DNA from 4 places in the Micromonospora sp. NPDC050417 genome. Region 1 is predicted to be linked to each of the others. Evidence: riboswitches for the same ligand, from Rfam matches in the RefSeq annotation. Region 1 holds a riboswitch; each other region holds the start of a gene.
What was found. Region 1 has a riboswitch for cobalamin ahead of bluB (5,6-dimethylbenzimidazole synthase). Riboswitches for the same ligand answer to the same signal wherever they lie in the genome.
Positions count from the first base shown of each region.

Region 2: another riboswitch for cobalamin. It lies ahead of ACIBF5_RS28645 (ABC transporter substrate-binding protein); the one in region 1 lies ahead of bluB (5,6-dimethylbenzimidazole synthase).
Region 3: another riboswitch for cobalamin. It lies ahead of ACIBF5_RS11270 (CbtB domain-containing protein); the one in region 1 lies ahead of bluB (5,6-dimethylbenzimidazole synthase).
Region 4: another riboswitch for cobalamin. It lies ahead of ACIBF5_RS32455 (ribonucleoside-diphosphate reductase subunit alpha); the one in region 1 lies ahead of bluB (5,6-dimethylbenzimidazole synthase).

Region 1 covers NZ_JBITIH010000002.1:542,771-547,929, reverse strand. The annotation lists gene ACIBF5_RS05110 (hypothetical protein) at 3-1,031, opposite strand; gene ACIBF5_RS05105 (PQQ-binding-like beta-propeller repeat protein) at 1,194-2,453, opposite strand; gene ACIBF5_RS05100 (SRPBCC domain-containing protein) at 2,508-3,017, opposite strand; cobalamin riboswitch at 3,157-3,358, shown strand; gene bluB (5,6-dimethylbenzimidazole synthase) at 3,388-4,029, shown strand; gene ACIBF5_RS05090 (polysaccharide deacetylase family protein) at 4,225-5,100, shown strand.
Region 2 covers NZ_JBITIH010000028.1:64,314-69,472, forward strand. The annotation lists gene ACIBF5_RS28630 (B12-binding domain-containing radical SAM protein) at 1-927, shown strand, start outside; gene ACIBF5_RS28635 (GNAT family N-acetyltransferase) at 1,253-2,029, shown strand; gene ACIBF5_RS28640 (class I SAM-dependent methyltransferase) at 2,160-2,918, opposite strand; cobalamin riboswitch at 3,288-3,466, shown strand; gene ACIBF5_RS28645 (ABC transporter substrate-binding protein) at 3,555-4,517, shown strand; gene ACIBF5_RS28650 (FecCD family ABC transporter permease) at 4,550-5,159, shown strand, end outside.
Region 3 covers NZ_JBITIH010000007.1:10,534-15,692, forward strand. The annotation lists gene ACIBF5_RS11255 (fasciclin domain-containing protein) at 1-475, shown strand, start outside; gene ACIBF5_RS11260 (DUF6582 domain-containing protein) at 515-820, shown strand; gene ACIBF5_RS11265 (CbtA family protein) at 909-1,694, opposite strand; gene ACIBF5_RS11270 (CbtB domain-containing protein) at 1,711-1,938, opposite strand; adenosylcobalamin (AdoCbl) riboswitch at 1,978-2,079, opposite strand; gene ACIBF5_RS11275 (histidine phosphatase family protein) at 2,196-2,765, shown strand; gene recQ (DNA helicase RecQ) at 2,771-4,606, opposite strand; gene ACIBF5_RS11285 (hypothetical protein) at 4,748-5,159, opposite strand, start outside.
Region 4 covers NZ_JBITIH010000054.1:536-5,694, reverse strand. The annotation lists gene ACIBF5_RS32465 (MalY/PatB family protein) at 1-296, shown strand, start outside; gene ACIBF5_RS32460 (Gfo/Idh/MocA family protein) at 389-1,450, opposite strand; cobalamin riboswitch at 1,742-1,975, shown strand; gene ACIBF5_RS32455 (ribonucleoside-diphosphate reductase subunit alpha) at 2,116-4,488, shown strand; gene ACIBF5_RS32450 (ribonucleotide-diphosphate reductase subunit beta) at 4,536-5,159, shown strand, end outside.

The sequences.
Region 1 (5,159 bases):
GGTCAGCTCTCCCGGTCGGTGGCGAGTTGACGACGACGGCGTGACCGGAACACCAGCGCCAGGCCGGACAGGAGGACCACCACGCCGACGGCGAGCGAGCCGCTGAACCACACGGTCGGGTTGCGGATCAGGGAACCCGGGGACCTGGGCACGTCCGGCGCTGGGAAGGCCACCTCGGCCGCGGCGGTACGCCGTACCAGGCCGCTGGCGAGTGCCACCTCCGCCTGACGCGTCCCGCCCGGCAGGTCGGGCGGGAGTGCGACCTGCACCGACCCTGATTCGCCGGGGGCGAGTGTGGTGCCGTCTACCACGTCGAACGGGCCGGCCGCTGTGCCCGGCCCGCCGACGAACGACACCTTGCCGGTCATGTCGAGTGCGCGGCCACCGGTGTTGCGTACCCGCACGGTGAGGGAGGGCTGACCGCCGGGAGCCCGTCCGGGGACGAATTCGTCGATGTCGAAGGAGGACGGTGGTTCGCCACCGGTGCCGACGCCAAGGTAGAGCCGGACACCGGCCCGGTGCACCTCGGTCACCAGGCTGCCCGGCTCCGGGGCGGAGGTGGCCGATGCCCAGATGACCGCGTACCGCTCACCGGCCGAGGCGTTGCCCGGCACCTTCACGGTGGCGATCACCTCGACGGTCCTGCCGACGGCCATGTCGATCTCGTCCGTGTCGAGAGAGATCCATGAGGCAAGCTCGTTGACGGCCCGTCCGTCGCCGGACCGGAACCGCTCGCCTTCGACGGTCGCGGCTCCGGCGTAGAGCTGGACCCGTTGCCGGCGGTCCGTCCGATTGCTGACCTTGAGCTTTCGCTGGATCTCACCGCCGGCCGGCAGGTGGTCGACAATGGCGGTCCGGGCCCGTGGGTCGTCCTTGCGGTCGAGCGGCGTCTCCATCAACTGGATTCCGACGGCGTTCTCGGAGTCACCGGGGTCGGCGCCGACCGGTGCGGGCGGGGCTACGAGGCAGATCAGCGCCAGCGTCATCGACCAGGCTGGCACGAGGATCGCCCAGGCACGTACGCGATGCATGAATCTTCCCCACTTTCGCTGAACGTCGAACGGTGGAGTCAGTCGCTACGTGAAGATACTTCTACTTATGCCCTGATAAGTGCGGATTGCGGGCGCTACTGATCGACCCGGTGGTTTCTGGTCAATCACCTCCCGACCCCCGCCCGCCAGCGGTAAGGGGGCTCAGGTGGCGGCGAGGATGACCGGCTGCGGAGCCGCGTAGAACTGTGGGTCGGCCGCGTCCGGCGGGGCCGCCGCCGCCAGCCGTTCCACCGCCACGAAACCGTCGGCCGCGTACACGAATCCGGTCCGCCACGGCACGACCTCGTCACCGGCGACGAGGGGGAAGCTCGACCGTTGCGCACCGGTCATCGAGTTGAGCGTGATCAACTCGTGCGCGTCGGTGAGCAGGTGCAACCGCCCCGGCTGCACGGCCACGATCCGGGCCATCTCGGGGCCGGTACGCCGCCACAACTCGGTGCCGTCGCGTACGGAACGGGCCACCAGCTCCCGCCCGCTCGGGGTCAGCGCCACGTCGCCGTCGAGCACCACATCCGTCGGGTCCAGCACCGGAACCGGCACCGGCTCGTCCCCGTCCACCAGCCAACCCCGGCTGGTCCCGGCGCTGGTGGTACGCATTCCCGGGCAGTTCGACTCGCCGTTGCCGCAGCCGAGCGGCACCAACCCCAACTCCGAGCCGGCATCCTCAGGTCGCCACCGCCGGACCAGGTCACCGGTCTCCACGTCGTGGAACTCCACCGTCTGCGGAGCCGCGCAGGCGTCGACCGTGGCGAGTTGGCCGGCGGTGGTGGTGAGTGCACCGGCCCGACAGGCGCCGTCGATGTCGACCCGCCACAACTGCTCGCCGTCGGCCAGGTCCAGACCACGCAGCCCGGAACCGCCGATCACCACCAGCACCGTCCGACCGCTGCGTCCGGTCGCCAGGATCAGGCCGGCGGGGGTGTAGTTGACGCTGGCCCCGGTGCGGCGCCCGTCGTACCCGTGTCCCGGCGGAGGGCCGTCGGCCCGCCACCTGATCCGGCCGGTACGGGCATCCTGCGCGACCAGGTCCCCGTCCGACCAGCGGCTGACCACGGTGGTGCCACTGGCCACGATGCCGATCAGCTCCGCCGGCCAACGCCGGTACGACCAGTACGGGGTTCGTCGGGTCCGGGCGTCGACCGGCTGGTCGGCCCGGACCTGGCGGTCGGTGGCATAGATCCGCAGCCGGCCGTCCACGATCAGCGGGGCCGAGGCGAGCGTGCCGACGACCCCGGTTGCCGCGCTGACCGGGGCAGGGTAGCCGGTGCGAGCGGGGGTGAGCACCTCGGCGGGCGAGAGGACGCGGTACACGATCACGGCGACCGCCGCGACGACCAGCGCCGCCGCGATCACGGCGGCGGCCGGCCTGCGCCGTAACAGCCCACCGCTGCGAGATCGCATCGAGCACCTCCGCCCGCGACCCTACCGAGCCTGCGCGGACCGAAATCCGGCAGGTCAGGCGGCAGCGGCCGGGCCGCCCCGGCGCTCCCGGCCATCGGCGGTGACCGCCGCGGCCAGGTCGGCGAGGTCGCGACGCAACACGCCCTCGACGGTACGGGCGGCCAGCCCACCGAAGACCAGCGCCAGCAGCCGCCCGTGCGGGGTGGTGACCGTCCCTTCCTGCACCACGCTGACCGCCGTCCGGCCGGTACGTCGACGCCGCCGTCCTTCGATCGGGGTGAAGGTGTACGCGGTCCGGTACTCGACGCCGATGCCGGCGGAGGTGACGGTGAGCCGGTGGGGCGGGACCGCTTCCTCGACCTGGAACTCCTCGGCCAGTTCGGTCCCGTCCGGCAGCCGGTGCCCCTCCCGCCAGGTGCTGCCCACCCGGAGTGGGCCTGGGGTGAGCACGTCGATCCCGGTGACCGTGGAGAGCCAGCCGCCCCGGCCGGGCAGGTCGGTGAAGACCCGCCACAACTCGTCCGCTGACGCGTCCACCACCCGGGTCACCGCCACCGTCGCCATCGCACCTCCCGAGCCTCCACGGTAAGGCGAGTGGCCGACGATCGGGGCGAAGTTTGGTGGACGGCGAGGAGAACGTGACGCTGGTGACGGGCTCCCCGTCCCGAGGCCGTCCACCCGTCCGGTGCCGCTATTGTGCGCGGTGGCACAAACGTTGCGAGGTGCCCCGCGCGAGCGGGGAGAATCGGGAAGCCGGTGTGAATCCGGCACGGGCCCGCCGCGGTGACCGGGGAGCTGCCACCCACGCGTACCAGACGCAGCCACTGGCCCCTGAGGGGCTGGGAAGGCGGGTGACCAGCGTAGATCCGGGAGTCCGAAGACCGGCCTCGCGTCACCGGCCCCGTCAGGGGCGCGAGCGCAGCGGGAGCCTGCCTTGAACACCGGACTTTACGAAACCATCCACCGTCGCCGGGACGTACGTGCCCAGTTCACCGGCGCGCCGATCCCCGACGAGACGCTGGACCGAATCCTGACGGCGGCGCACGCCGCGCCGAGCGTCGGTCTCTCCCAGCCGTGGGATTTCATCCTGGTCCGCGATCGGGAGCTGCGGGAGGAGTTCCACCGGCACGTGGAGCGGGAACGGGACACCTTCGCGGCCACTCTCGACGGTGCGGCGGCGGAACGGTTCGCCCGAATCAAAATCGATGGCGTACGCGAGTCGACGTTGTCGGTCGTGGTGACGTACGACCCGGAACGGGGTGGGCCGGCGGTGCTGGGCCGCCACGCGATCGCCGACGCCGGCCTCTACTCGGTCTGTCTGGCGATCCAGAACCTCTGGCTGGCTGCGACCGCCGAGCAGGTCGGGGTCGGCTGGGTCTCGTTCTACCGGGAGCCGTTTTTGCGCGACCTGCTCGGCATCCCGGCCACCATCCGTCCGGTGGCGTGGCTCTGCCTCGGCCCGGTCACCCATCTGGAGCAGACGCCGGACCTGGAGCGGCACGGCTGGCGCCAGCGACGCCCGGTGTCGTCGGTGATCCACCAGGACCGCTGGGCGTCTGGTCACCGCCCCTCCTGACCAGGACTGGAGCGGGCTATGCGCTCGCTCTTCGAAGACCACGACACCTCCTCAAGAACACCTAGCCATGATCATTGCGCCGCTGGCTGTTCTGGCGGCGGTCCGCAGAACAGCCAGCGGCGCATGGATCATGCACTCCCTCGTCCAACCTCACGGGCTGACAGGTTCCTCACGTTTGGTGGCTACAGTCCCGGCGTGACATCCACCCCCACCCGTCGCATCCTTTCCGTACTCCCGCTTTTGGCCCTGCTGACGTTGAGCGCCTCTGGTGCCGGCGCCCACCCCACGTTCGACGCGGCTCCGACCACCGCAGGCCGACCGAGCCCGTCCGCCCCGCCCTCGGTCGGCGCACCGGCAACGCCGTCAGCAACACCGTCGGCTTCGCTGTCGGGGGCGGGCACACCCGCGCCGAAGAGCTTGGCCTGGTATCTCGCCCAGGTGCCGGACTTCCCCGAGGCGCCGCCACCGCAGCGGGTGCAACTGCCCAAGGACGGTTCGGCCCCGTTCTGGTTCCGGGTGCCGACCGACCAGAAGGTTGCCTTCATCACCATCGATGACGGCGGGATGGCCCGTCCACCAGCGGTCATCGATTTCATCCGGGAGGCGCACATCCCGGTCACGATGTTCCTGAACTCGCCGGCAGCGGCCGAACACACGCCCTACTTCAAGCAGATCGAGTCGGCGGGCGGGGTGGTGGAAAACCACACCATCACCCATACGTCACTGAAGGGCAGGTCGTACGCCTTCCAGAAACACGAGATCTGCGGGGCGGCGGACAAGCTGGAGCAACTGTTCGGCAGACGGCCGGTCCTGTTCCGCCCGCCGTTCGGCAACCGTGACGCGACCACGTTGAAAGCCGCGCACGACTGCGGCATGAAGGCGGTCTTCCACTGGACCGAGACCGTCAACGAGGGGATCGTGCGCTACCAGACCCCGACGAAGGTGGTGAAGCCCGGCGAGGTGCTGCTGATGCACTTCCGACCGGCGCTCATGGACGATCTCCTGGCGGCGCTGAAGGCGATCCACCGTTCCGGGCTCACCCCGGCGCTGCTGGAGGAGTACGTGGAGTGACCGTAGCTGTCAGCGAACGCCGCTCCTTATATCAAGTTGGCGAAAACTTGATATCCTGG
Region 2 (5,159 bases), on a different contig from region 1:
TACTGGTCGGTCGAGCGGTGCCGCACCCTGAAGCGCAGTGGGTGCGTCTCGGTCTCGGTCGGCTTCGAATCCGCCAACCAACGCATTCTCAACCTGATCAACAAGGGCACCACGCCAGCACAGGTGTCACAGACGATCGATGCCATGACGCAGGCCGGTATCGGCGTACAGATGATGGGGTTCACCGGTTTTCCGTCGGAGACGGCGGCCGAGGCCATGGAGTCGATCAACTTTCTCCGCGAGCACCGAGACAGGTGGACGTTCGGCGGGCTGGGCACCTTCATGCTCACCGCCGGGGCGATCGTGGCGAAGGATCCCGAGCGGTTCGGGCTGCGCAACCTCATGCCGTATCCCGATCACGACATCGCCCGGGCCCTGAGCTTCGAGCAGGTCGGCGGCACACTGGACGACGAGGAGCTGACCGCACTCGAGGAGGCGAAGGCGGCTCTGACAAACAACGACCTCGGACGACCCTGGGTGGGTGGGACCGACTGCGCGCACACGTACCTCTACCAGGACCGGTACGGCATGGACATCATGAGGGTGGTGGGCCCCGTGCAGCCGGACCGCGAGGCGCGCTACGTCCTCAACGGCACGGTGATCCGCCGCCCCGAATCCGACGTGATGGAGGAGTACCGCTACCACTACTGGTACAGCCGCACCAACTCCGACCGACCCGGCCGGTTCGCCTTCCGGCGGGTCGACGGCCGGCTATATCTCATTCCGGACGTCCTGGTGCCCCTGCTCCAGTTGTTCACCGTGCCGCGCGGGCTCTCGGCTGCGGAGCTCGCCCTCCCCGCCATGCCGCCGTCGGTCGTCCAGCAGGCATGGGACTTTCTTGTCGGTCGCCGGCTGGTGCGTCCCGAGCCGCCACGGGCGGCCGTCCTCGTCGGTCACGGTCTCTCCGACGAGGAAGAGACGGGATAGGAGCAGTCCGGTCCACGGAATCAGATGACTTTCGGGTTGATTCGCGTCGTACTGACCAGCCTGTCGGACCTGGTGGTACAGGCAGCCCAGGTCGATCAACCAGTTCAGCCGCTCTGCCAGCTTTCACAGCATGCATAACACCAGGGGACGCGGGTACGCGGACGCTGGCGCCGACGTGCTGCGCCGACGTGGAGGCAGGACGGTGGTGGTGGCATGCGGGGTGCCTCAAGGGAAAGCCCCAGGGCCGGGGAGATGTACCAGCAAGACGAGGTGGGTGACCTGCGGCGGGTCGAATCTCCGCCCTGACATCGAGGTTGTCGAGGTTATGCGCTTCCTCCGCAGGATCAAGAGCAGTCCCGACGTCAGCACCACGGCATCACTGCCGATCTCCGAATCTGCGGCAACCGATCCAGCTCGCGGCCAGCTCGTCCTGCGGCCGATGACGGACGAAGACCTTCCAGCCACGTCCCGTGCCCACGTTGGTCTCCTACCGTTCGGGGTCTTCCCGTCGCTCGGTGCCCGCTTTGTCCGTCGCTGGCAACGCACGTTCCTCGACTCGGGGCACGGCGTCGGCTACGTCGTCATTGACCCGGCGGCTGCCCCGGACGAGGTTGTCGGATTCCTGTTGGGCACCAGCGACCAGGTCGCGCACGCGACCGCGCTGACGGCGGACCGGCGCACGATGGCGTCCCTCGCGGGCGCGGGATGCGTCGCGCTGTTTGCCCGGCCTCGCGTTGCGGCCCGCCTGCTGCGATCGCGGTTCCGCCCGTGGGCACGCCGCTTGCTCCACCGCCAGGCAGAGCAAGCAGAACCCGAGTCGTTCGCCTCTCCGCAGGTCGCCGTCGTCACCGCGCTGGCGGTGCACCCGGGCTGGCGCAAGAGCGGAATCGGTGAGCGGCTGGTAGCCCATTTCATCGACCACGTCCGGACCGTCGGCGCGACGTGGGCCGAGTTGCAGACGTCGGTGGGGCCGTTAGGAGCAGCCGGTTTCTACGAACGGCTGGGGTGGAGAGCCGGATCCCAACGACTGACTCCCGACGGGGACATTCTGCGCACCTATTACTGGAACCTGCACGGGCAGGCAGAGGGTCGCATTGGCTAGCGTGGTGACGTGGGCCGCGACCACCCGTTGCCGCGAGACGCCACACCGTGACGCGCCGTGTGCCCGATCATGCCCACCCGACGAGTCAGAGCCCGCGTCCTCGACCTGCAGGAAGCTGGCTCTGACCTGGCTAGCGTCGTTCGAGGGTGAGCAGCGGCTCGGAGAGCGCGGGCGATGGGGCGTCGGGATCGCCGGACACGGCCTCCTCGATGCTGCGCAGGCCGGCCTCCACCTCATCGGCGCTGAGCTGGGCGAAGAACGAGAGGGTACGCAAACGCAGCCGTTCGAGCATGTCGGCGCGAGTGCCGTCGGACAAATGGGTAACCAGGCCGAATTCGGCGACACGCCAACCGGCCTCCGTGAACATCGCGATGACCTCGTGCAGCGGCTGGAACAGGGCGGTGTCCACCTCAAGGCCGCGAGGGAAGTGGTCCAGCCACCACGGCTCGGGATGGTGGTCGCTGAAATTCGCGCGCAGTAGCAGCCTCCCGGCCGGCTTGACCACCCTGGCCAGTTCCCTGACCGCTCGGGGCTTGTCCTGGACATGGTGCCAGGACAGGAACATGAGCGCGTAGTCGGCGCTACCCGAGGGAACTGGCATGTCCTCGGCGGAGCCTGCCACGTACCGCACGCCCGGATGCTGCTCCTGCTCCTGCGCCTGCTCGCGCATGCGGACCGACGGCTCGACCCCGGTCACCGGCCCGAACGCTCGCGCCAGCGCGGGGGTGAACCTGCCGGTCCCCGACCCGACGTCCAGCCCCACCAGCGGGCGCCGGTCGGGTAGCGCGGCGGCAAAGGCGCTTGTCCATGCCTCCAGTTGGTGCTCGGTGAGCGCACGGCCGCGGGAGTAGTTCTGGTACAGCTCCGTGTCGTAATCGACCCGCCTCATCGCCGCTCCCTCGTTCGGTCGAGCCCACTGTCCGATGTATCGTTGCGATACATCGGGACGATACGCGGAGGCGCGCTGGAAAGCCATGGCGGCAGCGGAGCCACCGGACCTGTGAGAGCGACGCTCTCCCTGACCACCCGGATCACGTGCTCGGTGGCAAGGCTGCGCGGGACGGCGCCGCGCTTGGGCGCGTGCCCTGGCGCACAACTGCTGACGGACGGGTTGGTCCCGGGTCGCGGAGGTGTCGGGGAATGACGCGAACCGAGGGCTGGTCGACGGACACGTCGATAAGTTGATCTACCCGACCCCGGCGACAACAGAGGCTTGAGCATGGTGTGGTGCGTCATATTGCGTGCGGCGACCGGGGCGCTAGAGTAGCGCCGCCGTGGTGCTCGGGAAACCGGTGTGAGACCGGTGCGGCCCTCGCCACTGTTATCGGGAAGTCTCTGGCCCTCGTCGTACGAGGTCACTGGGCATCAGCCTGGGAAGGCCGGTCGGAGACGCGTTTCCCGACAGCCAGGAGACCGGCCACGGCACGTAACGACCCGTCCACGAGGTGCTGGAAGGCGGTCCCTGATGCGCATGCGCGCAATGCGGCCCCGTATGTCCTGGCGCGTTGTCGCGCCGCTGTCCATCATGATGATCTTCGCTGTGTCGGTCGCCGGCTGCGCCTCGGACCAGGGCGCACCGTCCGGGACACCGTCGGCCACGACGGTCACGCTCACCAACTGTGGTGTGCCGGTGCAGTTCGCCCAGCCGCCATCGCGGGTGGTGACGATGAACCAGGCGGCCACTGAGATCATGCTCGCGCTGGGTCTGCAGGACCGGATGATCGGCACCGCGTACCTCGACGACGCGATCCTGCCCGAGTACGCCGCCGCGTACCAGAAGATCCCCGTGCTGGCGAAGGAGTACCCGTCGAAGGAGAAGCTGATCGAGGCTGCTCCGGACTTCGTCTACGCCTCGTTCGCGAGCGCGTTCAGTGACGAGGGGATCGGCGAGCGGGACACCTACACCAGCCTGAACGTCGGTACGTACCTCTCGCCCGCCGGCTGCCCGAAGGAAACTCGCCCGTCGCCGCTCACCATCGACGACGTGTACGGGGAGATCCGGGACATCGCCGCGATCTTCGGGGTACCAGAGCGGGGCACCTCCCTCATCGACGCGCAGAGGACGCGGATCGCCGCCGCCGCGTCGAGTGTCAAGGACGCGAAGGACATCTCGGTGCTCTGGTGGGACAGCGGGACCGACGCGCCGAGCGTGGGCTCCTGCTGCGGTGGGCCACAAATGCTCATGTCAGCGGTGGGGGTCGGCAACGCGTTCACCGACCTGCCCGGTAGCTGGGGCGACACCAGCTGGGAAAAGGTTGTCGAACGCGACCCGGACGTCATCGTCCTGGTGGACGCGGAGTGGGACCGGGCCGCCGCCAAACAGAGCTTCCTCACCGGCAACGCCACTCTGCGGGACCTGCCGGCCGTGACCGGCAAACGGTTCGTCGTGATCCCGTTCTCCGAGACGACCGCCGGGGTCCGGAACGTGCTCGGCATCGAGCACCTGGCGCAGGGGCTCGCCGCGCTGCCAACCCGGACACCACGCTGACCGCCGGAAGCACGCACCGTACCGACCGACGCGTGGTGCCGCCAGCAACGGCGGCGCCACGCCCGGGCGTTACGGTGCTGGTCATCACGCTGACCGGGATACTCGTCCTGTCGATCGGGGCTGCGGTGACCGTGGGACCCGCCGACCTCTCGCTCGGCACCGTGTGGACCGTCATCGGTGACCACGTGGGCGTGCTGCGCTCCGACGTGCCGCTCCTGCGGGACCACATCGTCTGGCAGATTCGCCTACCCCGGGTCCTCCTCGCCGCCGCCGTCGGAGCAGGACTCGCCGCCGTCGGAGCCGTCATGCAGACCGTCACCCGCAACGCGCTGGCCGACCCGTACCTGCTCGGTATCTCCTCCGGCGCCTCCCTCGGCGCGGTCCTGATCATCGTGGCTGGCGTCGGCTCGACGGTCTGGTCGCTGACCAGCGGCGCGTTCGTCGGAGCACTCGCGGCGTTCGCCCTCGTCATCGCGAGCGCGAGCAGCCGGGGAGCCCGACTCGCACCCACCCGCATGATCCTCACCGGGGTGGCGGTCAGTCAGCTCTGCGCCGCCGTCACCTCATTCGTCATCATCTGGGTGGCCGACCCGCACGCCACCCAGCAGATCACGTTCTGGCTGTCCGGATCACTGGGCCGGG
Region 3 (5,159 bases), on a different contig from region 1:
TCCCGGGAACCCGGCGTCGCTCGCCGGTGAGCCGGTCGACGTGGTGTTGCAGTGGATTCCCGTCCTCACCCGCTTCGAGGCGGCGCTGCGGGCCTCGGGACTCGGGCCCGAACTGCGCGGCATGACGGGGCTGACCATTCTCGCCCCGACCGATGACGCGTTCGGCGGCAAGTTCTCCGAGGACACCCTCGACAAGCTCTTCATCGAGCGCAAGGACGACCTGCGTGCACTGCTCAAGGCGCACATCGTGGACGGGTCCCGCCCGCTGGCCGACCTGGTGGCCGCCGGCCAGGTGACCACCCTGGACGGCACGCCGGTCGAGGTGACCGCGAGTGGCGCGATGGCCCGGGTTGCCGGCCAGGCGGACACCCTCTGTGTCGACTACCGTGCCGTCAACGCCCGGATCCACATCATCGACAAGGTTCTCGGCAAGCTGCCCACCGATGCCGACGGCGGCGACCACCGCAGCCACTGAACCGGTGTATCCCGCCCCCGGTCGGGGTAGGGAAGCAGCATGAAAACCACCTGGAAGCCGCACGAGGAGCACGGCACCCTCGGTAGCAAGCAGAAGCGGGAACTACCAGACACGGTCTTCGCGTTCCCGACAAAACGCAAGGAACCCCTAGTCGACGCCTCCCACGTACGTAACGCGGTGGCCCGGTTTGACCAGGTACAGGGCGTTACCGACGCCGAGCGGGAGCAGGCTTTCGCCAACATCAAGGTCGCCGCGAAGCACTACGGGGTCGAGGTGGCCGAGACCGAGTGGCGCCAACTCGGCAAGCTGCCGCACACGCCGAACCCGGTCCACAGCCGGGGCTGAACGACGCGGCGCCGGACACTGCCACGGCCACCGTCCGACGGGCGTGGAGCCCGCCGAGCGGTGGCCGTGCTGTCGAATGTCGAAGCGATCAGGCCGGGACCGTCTCGCCCGCCCGTCGGGTCGCGGTGGCGCGGACCCGGCGTTCGGTGAGCGCGCCGAAGAGCAACCCGAGGGTGGCCCAGGTGACGAACTGGGTGCCGAGTGACGCCAGCCGGAACTCCCACAGCACCAGGGCGGGGAAGCCGTCCGGCACCTCGTTGATCGTCGGCAGCGAGAGCTGCACGACGGTGATGAATACCGCGTACGCCCCCACCGCGAGCAGGGTCGCGTTCCACGCCCCGTACCGGGGGTGGAGCCAGCGGCCGAGGTGCAGGGCGAGCAGCCCGGCAGCCACCCCGATCACGATCATCAGGAAGTACAGGACGGTCCGCTGGTCGAGGGTGTCCGGGTTACCCGTGGCCGGCGGGTTCGCCGGGTACTTCAGGAACGGGACGAGAGCGACCGTCACGAAGCCGCCGAGGGCGACCAGGGCGGCGGTCGCCCTCGGGGTGAACCGACCGATCCGGCCGTACGCGATCGCGAACGCGAGCGCGAACAGGCCGCCGAGCGCCACCCCGTACACAAGTGCGGCGGTGGCCAGCCCGATCGTGCTCTGCACGAGACGGCTGACCAACTCGGGCTCGGCCGCGTCGGTGTGTGCCCCGGCGTCGGCCGCGTGCGCCGCCGCGTGTGCGGCAGCACCCTGCGCGGATTCGAAATCGATCGCCTGCCCGACCGGGCCCTCACCGAAGAGGGTGGCGAACAGGTAGGCGGCGACACCGGCGGCCAGGCCGACCAGCATCCCACGAATCAGCAGTGAACGAGCGGAGAGCATCTGAGTCCGCCCGCTACTAGTGGCAGGGGAAACCGAGAAGGTGGCGTCCGTCGTGGACGAACTCGTGCACCGACTCGCCGGAGAAGACGGAGGTCACACCCTGCTCCGCGCCGACGAAGTAGAGCAGCACGACGGCGAGCACCGCACCGAAGATCGCCCAGGGCAGGATCTGGCGGAGCGGGATCGGCGTCGGTGCCGGTACGGCGGTCGGCGTCGGCAGTGCGGATACGGATATGTTTGCCATGGCAAACCTCCTCGGGATCACGCGTCCCATAGCGGCGTCCGTGACGGTGGAGGGTCTGACTTCCGGAGCCGCCGACATCGGCGGACCGGTTACAGTGGCGCGACCGTGCCGGGTTCCCACCGGCTTCCTCCCACCGTCACGCTGTGCTCGGGACGCTACGGGCGGCGGCGCAGGGGTGTCAACTGCGGCCCCGTGTGCCCGGCGCACCGACCACCCCGGCGTGAGCCGGCACCCGGATCGAAAGCAGGTCGACACAGGTGGTGATCCGACTGGTCCTCGTCTCCCACGCGTCCACCCCGGCGGTACGCCGGGCGGCGTTTCCCCTGGACGAGCCGCTGGACCAGCACGGGCTCGCCGCCGCCACCACCGCCGCCGCGACTCTGATCCGCTACGACGAGGTGCGCTGCGCCCCCGCCCGGCGCTGCACCCAGACCGCCACGGCGCTCGGGCTGACTCCCACCCCCGACGACGGGTTGCGTGACGGGGATCTCGGTCGCTGGTCGGGGCGTACCCTCGACGAGGTGGCGGCCGACGAGCCGGACGCGGTCGCGACCTGGCTGACCGACCCGGCAGCCGCGCCCCACGGCGGCGAGAGTCTGGACGACCTGATCGCCCGGACCGGGACCTGGTTACGGGAACTCCCCGGCACCGCCCGTACGGTCATCGCCGTCACCCACCCGATGGTGATCCGCGCCCTGGTCGTCAACGCGATCGCGGCGACCCCCGCCTCGTTCTGGCGCATCGACATCGCCCCGCTGACCGCGACCGTGCTCGGGGGAGGGGCGGGGCGGTGGAACCTGCGCCGGTCGGGGGAGCCGTTGGGCTGAGCCGGTCAGTCGTTGGCCAGGGTGTCCAGGATCTGCTGGCCGTACTTCGCCAGCTTGTTCTCACCAACGCCGCTGACCCCGCCCAGCGTGGCCAGGGACGACGGGACCTCGGTCGCGATCTGGCGCAGTGTCGCATCGTGGAAGATCACGTACGCCGGGACGCCCTGTTCCTTCGCGGTCGCCGCCCGCCAGGCCCGGAGCCGCTCGAACACCGGCTCGGCACCGGGCGGCAGTTCGACCGTCGCGGTCGCGCCGCGCGACTTGGCGGCACGGGAGGTGGACGTCCGCTCCGGCTCGCGTCGCATCATCACCGTCCGTTGCCGGCCCAGCACCTCCGCGCTGGTCTCCGTGAGGACCAGGGTGCCGTACTCGCCCTGCACCGCGAGCAGGCCCTGGGCGAGGAGCTGGCGGACCACCCCGCGCCACTCGGCCTCGCGCAGTTCACCGCCGATACCGAAGACGGTGAGCGAGTCGTGGCCGTACTGGACGACCTTCTCCGTCTTCCTGCCGAGCAGGATGTCGATCGACTGCCCGGCGCCGAACCTCTGGTTCCGTTCACGGTGCAGGCGCAGCACCGTGGAGAGCAGCTTCTGTGCCGGGATCGTCGCGTCCCAGGACTGCGGCGGGGTGAGGCAGGTGTCGCAGTTGCCGCACGGGTCGCTGCGCTGGCCGAAGTAGGCGAGCAGCCCGACCCGTCGGCACTCGACCGTCTCGCAGAGGGCCAGCATCGCGTCGAGGTGTCCGGCGAGCATCCGACGGTGCGTCAGGTCTCCCTCCGAACTGTCGATCATCTTGCGCTGCTGCACCACGTCCTGGAGCCCGTACGCGAGCCAGGCGGTGGAGGGCAGCCCGTCCCGGCCGGCCCGACCGGTCTCCTGGTAGTAGCCCTCGACCGACTTCGGCAGGTCGAGATGGGCGACGAAGCGTACGTCCGGCTTGTCGATCCCCATGCCGAACGCGATCGTGGCGACCATCACCAGGCCGTCCTCGCGCAGGAAGCGTTTCTGGTTCGCGGCCCGGGTCGACGGGTCCAGCCCCGCGTGGTACGGCAGCGCGTTGATGCCGTTGGAGACCAGGAACTCGGCGATCTTCTCCACCGACGCGCGGGAGAGGCAGTAGACGATGCCGGCGTCCCCGGGGTGCTCGTTGCGCAGCAGGTCGAGCAGTTGCCGGCGCGGCTCCTGCTTCGCCACGATCCGGTACTGGATGTTCGGCCGGTCGAAGTTCGCCACGAAGTGGCGGGCGTCGCGCAGGTTGAGCCGGGCCGCGATCTCGGCGTGCGTCGCCGGGGTCGCGGTGGCGGTCAGGGCGATCCGGGGTACGTCCGGCCACCGCTCGTGCAGCATCGACAGGGCGAGGTAGTCGGGGCGGAAGTCGTGCCCCCACTGGGCCACGCAGTGCGCCTCGTCGATGGCGAAGAGGGCGATCGTGCCCCGGTCCAGCAGACTGATGGTCGCGCCGGAGCCCAGCGCCTCCGGTGCCAGGTAGAGCAGGTCGATCTCGCCCGCGAGGAAGGCCGACTCGACCCGCCGCCGGGCGGCGAGATCCTGGGTGGAGTTGAGGAACCCGGCGCGTACCCCGAGGTTCGTCAGGGCGTCGACCTGGTCCTGCATCAGCGCGATCAGTGGCGAGACGACCACCGCGACGCCGTCGCGGACCAGTGCCGGGATCTGGTAGCAGAGCGACTTGCCGCCCCCGGTCGGCATCAGCACGAGCGCGTCGCCGCCGCCGACGACCTGGTCGATGATCTCCTCTTGGCTGCCCCGGAAGGCGTCGTAGCCGAAGACCCGGCGCAGCACCTGCAACGATTCGCTGGTCCGCAGCTCGGTCGGGGAAGCCATCCGGGGATTCTACGAGTTCCGGCTTCTCTCTCCGGTGAGCAGGCCCTGTTCGCTGACCACCGGTACGGGAAGCGACTTATATCCGACATTCTCGAACACGGTGCCGCGCGGCGCAGGCGGGTCGAGTGCGGAAGTGGGCGGTCACCAGGTGGAGTTGGTCGCCCCGACACCGAGCAGCACCTGGTCGAACTGGTTGCCGTCGTTGTCGTCGGTGTAGCAGACGGCCACCTCGCCCCAGGCCGAGCTGGCGACGGCGATCTGTTCCTGACGGCCGGTGGTCGACTGGCTGAACACCTGCGCGGCGAGCCGGCCGGTGCCCGTACCGTCCGGGTTGAGGCCGCGGACCCGGACGTCCGGGTCGGTCGCCTGCACCGTCCAGGCGACCACCACGTTGGCCTGGTCGTCGATGCCGATCCCGGGCGCGGCGGCACCGGCACCGGCGGAGGTCTCCACCTCGTTGTGCCGGGCGACCCCGGCGGCGGTGAACGAGCGGGTCCACACCCCACGGGTGCCGGTGTGGTCGGACTCCCAGGCGACGCTGAAGTCACCGGCG
Region 4 (5,159 bases), on a different contig from region 1:
ACAACCTGCTGGCGGGCCTCGACGACAACCGGAAGCTCCTCGGCGAACTGCTCGCCGAGGAGCTTCCACTGGTCCGGTACCGACCGCCGGACGGCACCTACCTGGCCTGGCTGGACTGTCGCGCCCTGGATCTGCCCGCCGACCCGGCGGAGGTGTTCCTGGCACGTGGCCGGGTGGCGTTCGTGCCCGGACCCGACTTCGGCACCGGTGGCACCGGCCACGTCCGGTTCAACCTCGCCACCTCCCCCGAGATCATCACCGAAGCGGTACGTCGGATGGCCACCGCCGTACGCTGAGTCGATCCGGCGCCCCCGGGACCAGGATCGCGGTGCCGGAGTACCTGACCGGCTACCGGTTCGCCTGACCGCTCTTCGGTTGGTGCGACAGCTCAGCCGAGCGCCCACGCCTCGGTGGTCGTGGTGACCGTACGGTCGGTGTCGGCGGCCTCTTCGACCGCCAGGCCGATCAGGTGGTCCTGTGCCCCGTCGGCCAGTGGGTACGGCGGCGGGCCTTCACCGCGTACCCATGCGGCCATGGCCTGGAGCAGGGTCGCGGTGGCGATCTCGTCGTCGTTCCAGCGCAGGCCCGGATAGGGATTGCGGTAGAGGACTTCGGAACCAAGGGTGATGGTCTCGGTGTCGAAGCCGTCAAGGTCCAGGTCGTGACCGGTCTGCCGCCGTACCAGGGGTGTGCGCACGATCGCCCGGGGTGCGGCCAGGTGGACGATCTCGTCGTCGCGTAGCTCCCCGTGGGTGCCCCGGACGAGGAGTCGCCGGAACCGTAGTTGGTTGCGTGACTGGTTGTCGGTGAAGTCGTAGAGCCCGGAGCGGCCGTCGCCGAAGTCCAGGGTGGCGATGGTGGTGGTGGCGGGCTTCGGTGTCGGGTCGTCGGTCCAGCCCTGGCGGGTCTGCGGGTCGAGCAGCGGTGCGGTGGTCCGACTCGCCCGGATGGTGGCCGGGTCGTGACTGACGCCGAGCAGGCCACGGATGAGGGAGACGGCGTGGTACTGGTGCGTCGAGGAGACCTGGACCTGGGTCGGCGTACCGATGATCCCGGAGCGGACCGCCGCCGCGCGGGCGGCGTGTGCGGGCATCAGCAGATACTGTTCGGCGACCTGGACCAGGCCGGATTCGCCGACCTCGTCCCAGAGCCGACGCAGTCCGGCGACATCGGACGCGGGCGGGGTCTCGGTCAGCACTGGCACGCCACTCGCCACCGCCGCCGTGACCACGTCCGCGTTCACCGCTCGGGGCAGGGCGGTCACCAGGAAGTCCGGGCGGGCGGTCGCCAGGCAGTCGGCGAGCGAACCGAAGTACGGCACCGGCAGTGTCCGGGGTGTGGGAACCACAGCCCCGACGCAGGTCACGTCGGGCAACGCGGCGGACAACCGCCAGAACGCCTGCGCCCGCCAGCCGAACCCGATCAACGCGAACTTCGTCTCGTCTCTCATCCGGCCCACCTTAGGCATCCCTCGGGGCAGGCGGGCACGCCCACTGCTTCGTGGTCGTGCTCGACCGAAACGTACGCCCGGCGCCCAACCCGACACGCCTCCATGGTTATGCGTCGGTCTTCTCACCTGAAGTGGCCGGAGAGTCACCTTGTGCCGAGCTGTCAGCGATGGGCCTCTCGCCGTGCGGTGCACCTCGGCCGTGCGGTCGGTATCCGGTGGGCCGGGGGCGATCCCACCAGGACACGAACGCGACACGACATCTGGTGTTCGTTTATCCCTACCGCCCCATATATAGTTCGTGACGCAACTGGTTCAGCCGGACATCCAGCCGGCTGAGGCAACAGGGAACCCGGTGTGAATCCGGGACTGCCCCGCAGCGGTGAGTGGGAACGACCGCCGTCACAGAGCACTGGGAGCACCGGCACCCGCCGGTCACCTCCTGGGAAGCGACGGCCAGTAGGAGGACACGGGTTTCCGTGGCCGCGCCCGCGAGTCCGAAGACCTGCCAGTAGCGCCGCGCCCGGCGAACCGAGCGCGGCGGTCCGAGACCGCGCGGGACGGTCGACGGCTGCGACGCGACCCCCTGGGCTGCGCGTCTCCGCCTGCCTGCGCGCTCGGACCTCGTCGACGACGAGCACGAGGAGTGACAGGTGACGGTCACGGAGATGGTGACGGGCGAGGGAAACCCACTCGCACCGGGTCAACGCCGTACGCAGATGCACGTCCGTAAGCGCAACGGTGCGACCGAGCCGGTCGACGTACAGAAGATCGTCCGGGCGGTGGCGCGGTGGGCGGACGATCTGACCGAGATCGACCCGCTGCGGGTGGCCACGAAGACGATCAGCGGCCTCTACGACGGGGCGACCACGGCCGAACTGGACCGGCTGTCGATCCAGACCGCCGCCGAGATGACCGGTGAGGAGCCGCAGTACTCCCGACTCGCCGCCCGGCTGCTCGCCGGGTACGTCGACAAGGAGGTACGCGACCAGGGCATCGCCTCGTTCAGCCAGGCGATCCGGCTCGGTCACGAGCAGGGGCTGATCGGCGACGAGACGGCGCGGTTCGTGTCGGTCAACGCCCGGAAACTCGACGACGCGATCGATCCCACGGCCGACCTGCGGTTCGAGTACTTCGGACTGCGTACGGTCTATGACCGCTACCTGCTGCGCCACCCGGTGACCCGGCTGACCGTGGAGACCCCGCAGTACTGGCTGTTGCGGGTCGCCTGCGGACTCTCCGAGACCCCGGCCGAGGCGATCGGTTTCTACCGGCTGATGTCGTCGCTGGCCTACCTGCCCAGCTCCCCCACCCTCTTCAACTCCGGCACCGCGCACACCCAGATGTCCTCCTGCTTCCTGGTCGACTCGCCCCGCGACGAACTCGACTCGATCTACGACCGGTACGCCCAGGTCGCGAAGCTGTCGAAGTTCGCCGGCGGCATCGGCATCGCCTGGTCCCGGGTACGTTCCCGGGGCGCGCTGATCCGGGGCACGAACGGCCTCTCCAACGGGATCGTGCCGTGGTTGCGGACCCTCGACGCGAGCGTGGCGGCGGTCAACCAGGGTGGCCGACGCAAGGGCGCGGCCTGCGTCTACCTGGAGCCGTGGCACCCGGACGTCGAGGAGTTTCTCGAACTTCGCGACAACACCGGTGAGGACGCCCGGCGTACGCACAACCTGAACCTGGCCAACTGGATACCGGACGAGTTCATGCGTCGGGTCGAAGCCGACGAGGTGTGGTCGCTGTTCGACCCGGCCGAGGTGCCGGAGCTGCCGGACCTGTGGGGCGACGAGTTCGACGCCGCCTACCGGGCGGCGGAGGCGGCGGGCCGGTTCGTGCGTCAGGTCAAGGCCCGTGACCTGTACGGGCGGATGATGCGCACCCTGGCGCAGACCGGCAACGGGTGGATGACGTTCAAGGACCCGTCGAACCGGCTCTGCAACCAGACCGCCGAACCGGGCAACGTGGTGCACCTCTCCAATCTCTGCACCGAGATCGTCGAGGTCTCGGGCGACGGCGAGACAGCGGTCTGCAACCTCGGCTCGGTGAACCTGGCGGCGCACGTGGCCGGCGACGACCTCGACTGGGAGCGGTTGCGCGAGACGGTGCGTACCGCGGTGCTCTTCCTCGACCGGGTCATCGACATCAACTACTACCCGAGCGCCGAGGCGGCGGCGAGCAACCCGCGCTGGCGGCCGGTCGGGCTCGGCCTGATGGGCCTGCAGGACGTGTTCTTCGCGCTCCGGATGCCGTTCGACTCCGACCGGGCGCGGGAACTCTCCACCCGGATCTCGGAGGAGATCTACCTGACCGCCCTGGAGACCTCGGCGGAATTGGCCGTACGGTTCGGCCCGCATCCGGCGTACGCGCAGACCCGGGCCGCGCGGGGCCACCTCCAGCCTGACCTCTGGGGGGTCACCCCGTCGCAGTCGGAGCGCTGGGCCACGGTGCGGGAGCGGATCGCCGCCCACGGGCTGCGTAACTCACTGCTGGTGGCGATCGCCCCGACGGCGACGATCGCCTCGATCGCCGGGTGTTACGAGTGCATCGAGCCGCAGGTCTCCAACCTGTTCAAGCGGGAGACGCTCTCCGGCGAGTTCCTCCAGATCAACACCGCCCTGGTTCGGGAACTCAAGTCGCGTGGTCTCTGGACCGAGGAGATCCGTACCGAGATCAAGCGCGCGGAGGGCTCGGTCCAGGGTCTCCCGGCACTGCCGGCGGAGGTACGGGAGCTGTTCCGTACGGCCTGGGAGCTGCCCCAGCGGGCGCTGATCGATCTCGCCGCCGCCCGCTCGCCCTTCATCGACCAGAGTCAGTCACTGAACCTGTTCATGAGTGCCCCCAGCATCGGGAAGCTCAGCTCGATGTATCTGTACGCGTGGAAGTCGGGGCTGAAGACCACCTACTACCTGCGTTCCCGCCCGGCGACCCGGATCCAGCAGGCCACCGTGGCGATCAACAGGCCGGTGCTGGCCGTCGACGCCGAGACGCTCGCCTGCTCGCTGGAGAACCCGGAGTCCTGCGAGGCCTGCCAGTAGCCCCACCCGCTTCCGTCCACGATCCTGACGCACAGTGAGGCACCACGATGACCAGCACGACAAGGACAGCGATGTTGCTCGACCCGGGCATGAACCTGACCCTGCGCCCGATGAGATACCCACACTTCTTCGACCGCTTCCGGGACGCCATCAAGAACACCTGGACGGTCGAGGAGGTCGACCTGCACTCCGACCTGGCGGACCTGGATCGGCTATCGCCGGCCGAACGGCACCTGGTCAGCCGGCTGGTCGCCTTCTTCGCCACCGGCGACACCATCGTCGCCAACAATCTGGTGCTCAACCTCTACCAGCACGTCAACTCCCCCGAAGGTCGGCTCTACCTGTCCCGGCAGCTCTTCGAGGAGGCCGTGCACGTCCAGTTCTACCTGAACCTGCTCGACACGTACGTGCCGGACGAGGGCGAGCGGTTCGCCGCCTTCGACGCGATCGAGAACATCCCGTCGATCCGCCGCAAGGCCGAGTTCTGCTTCCGCTGGATCGACTCCGTCTTCGAGCTGCGTGAGCTGAGGACCCGCGAGGAGCGGCGCGCGTTCCTGCTCAACCTGATCTGCTTCGCCGCCTGCATCGAAGGGTTGTTCTTCTACGGCGCCTTCGCCTACGTCTACTTCCTCCGCTCCCGGGGGCTGCTGCACGGGCTCGCGTCCGGCACC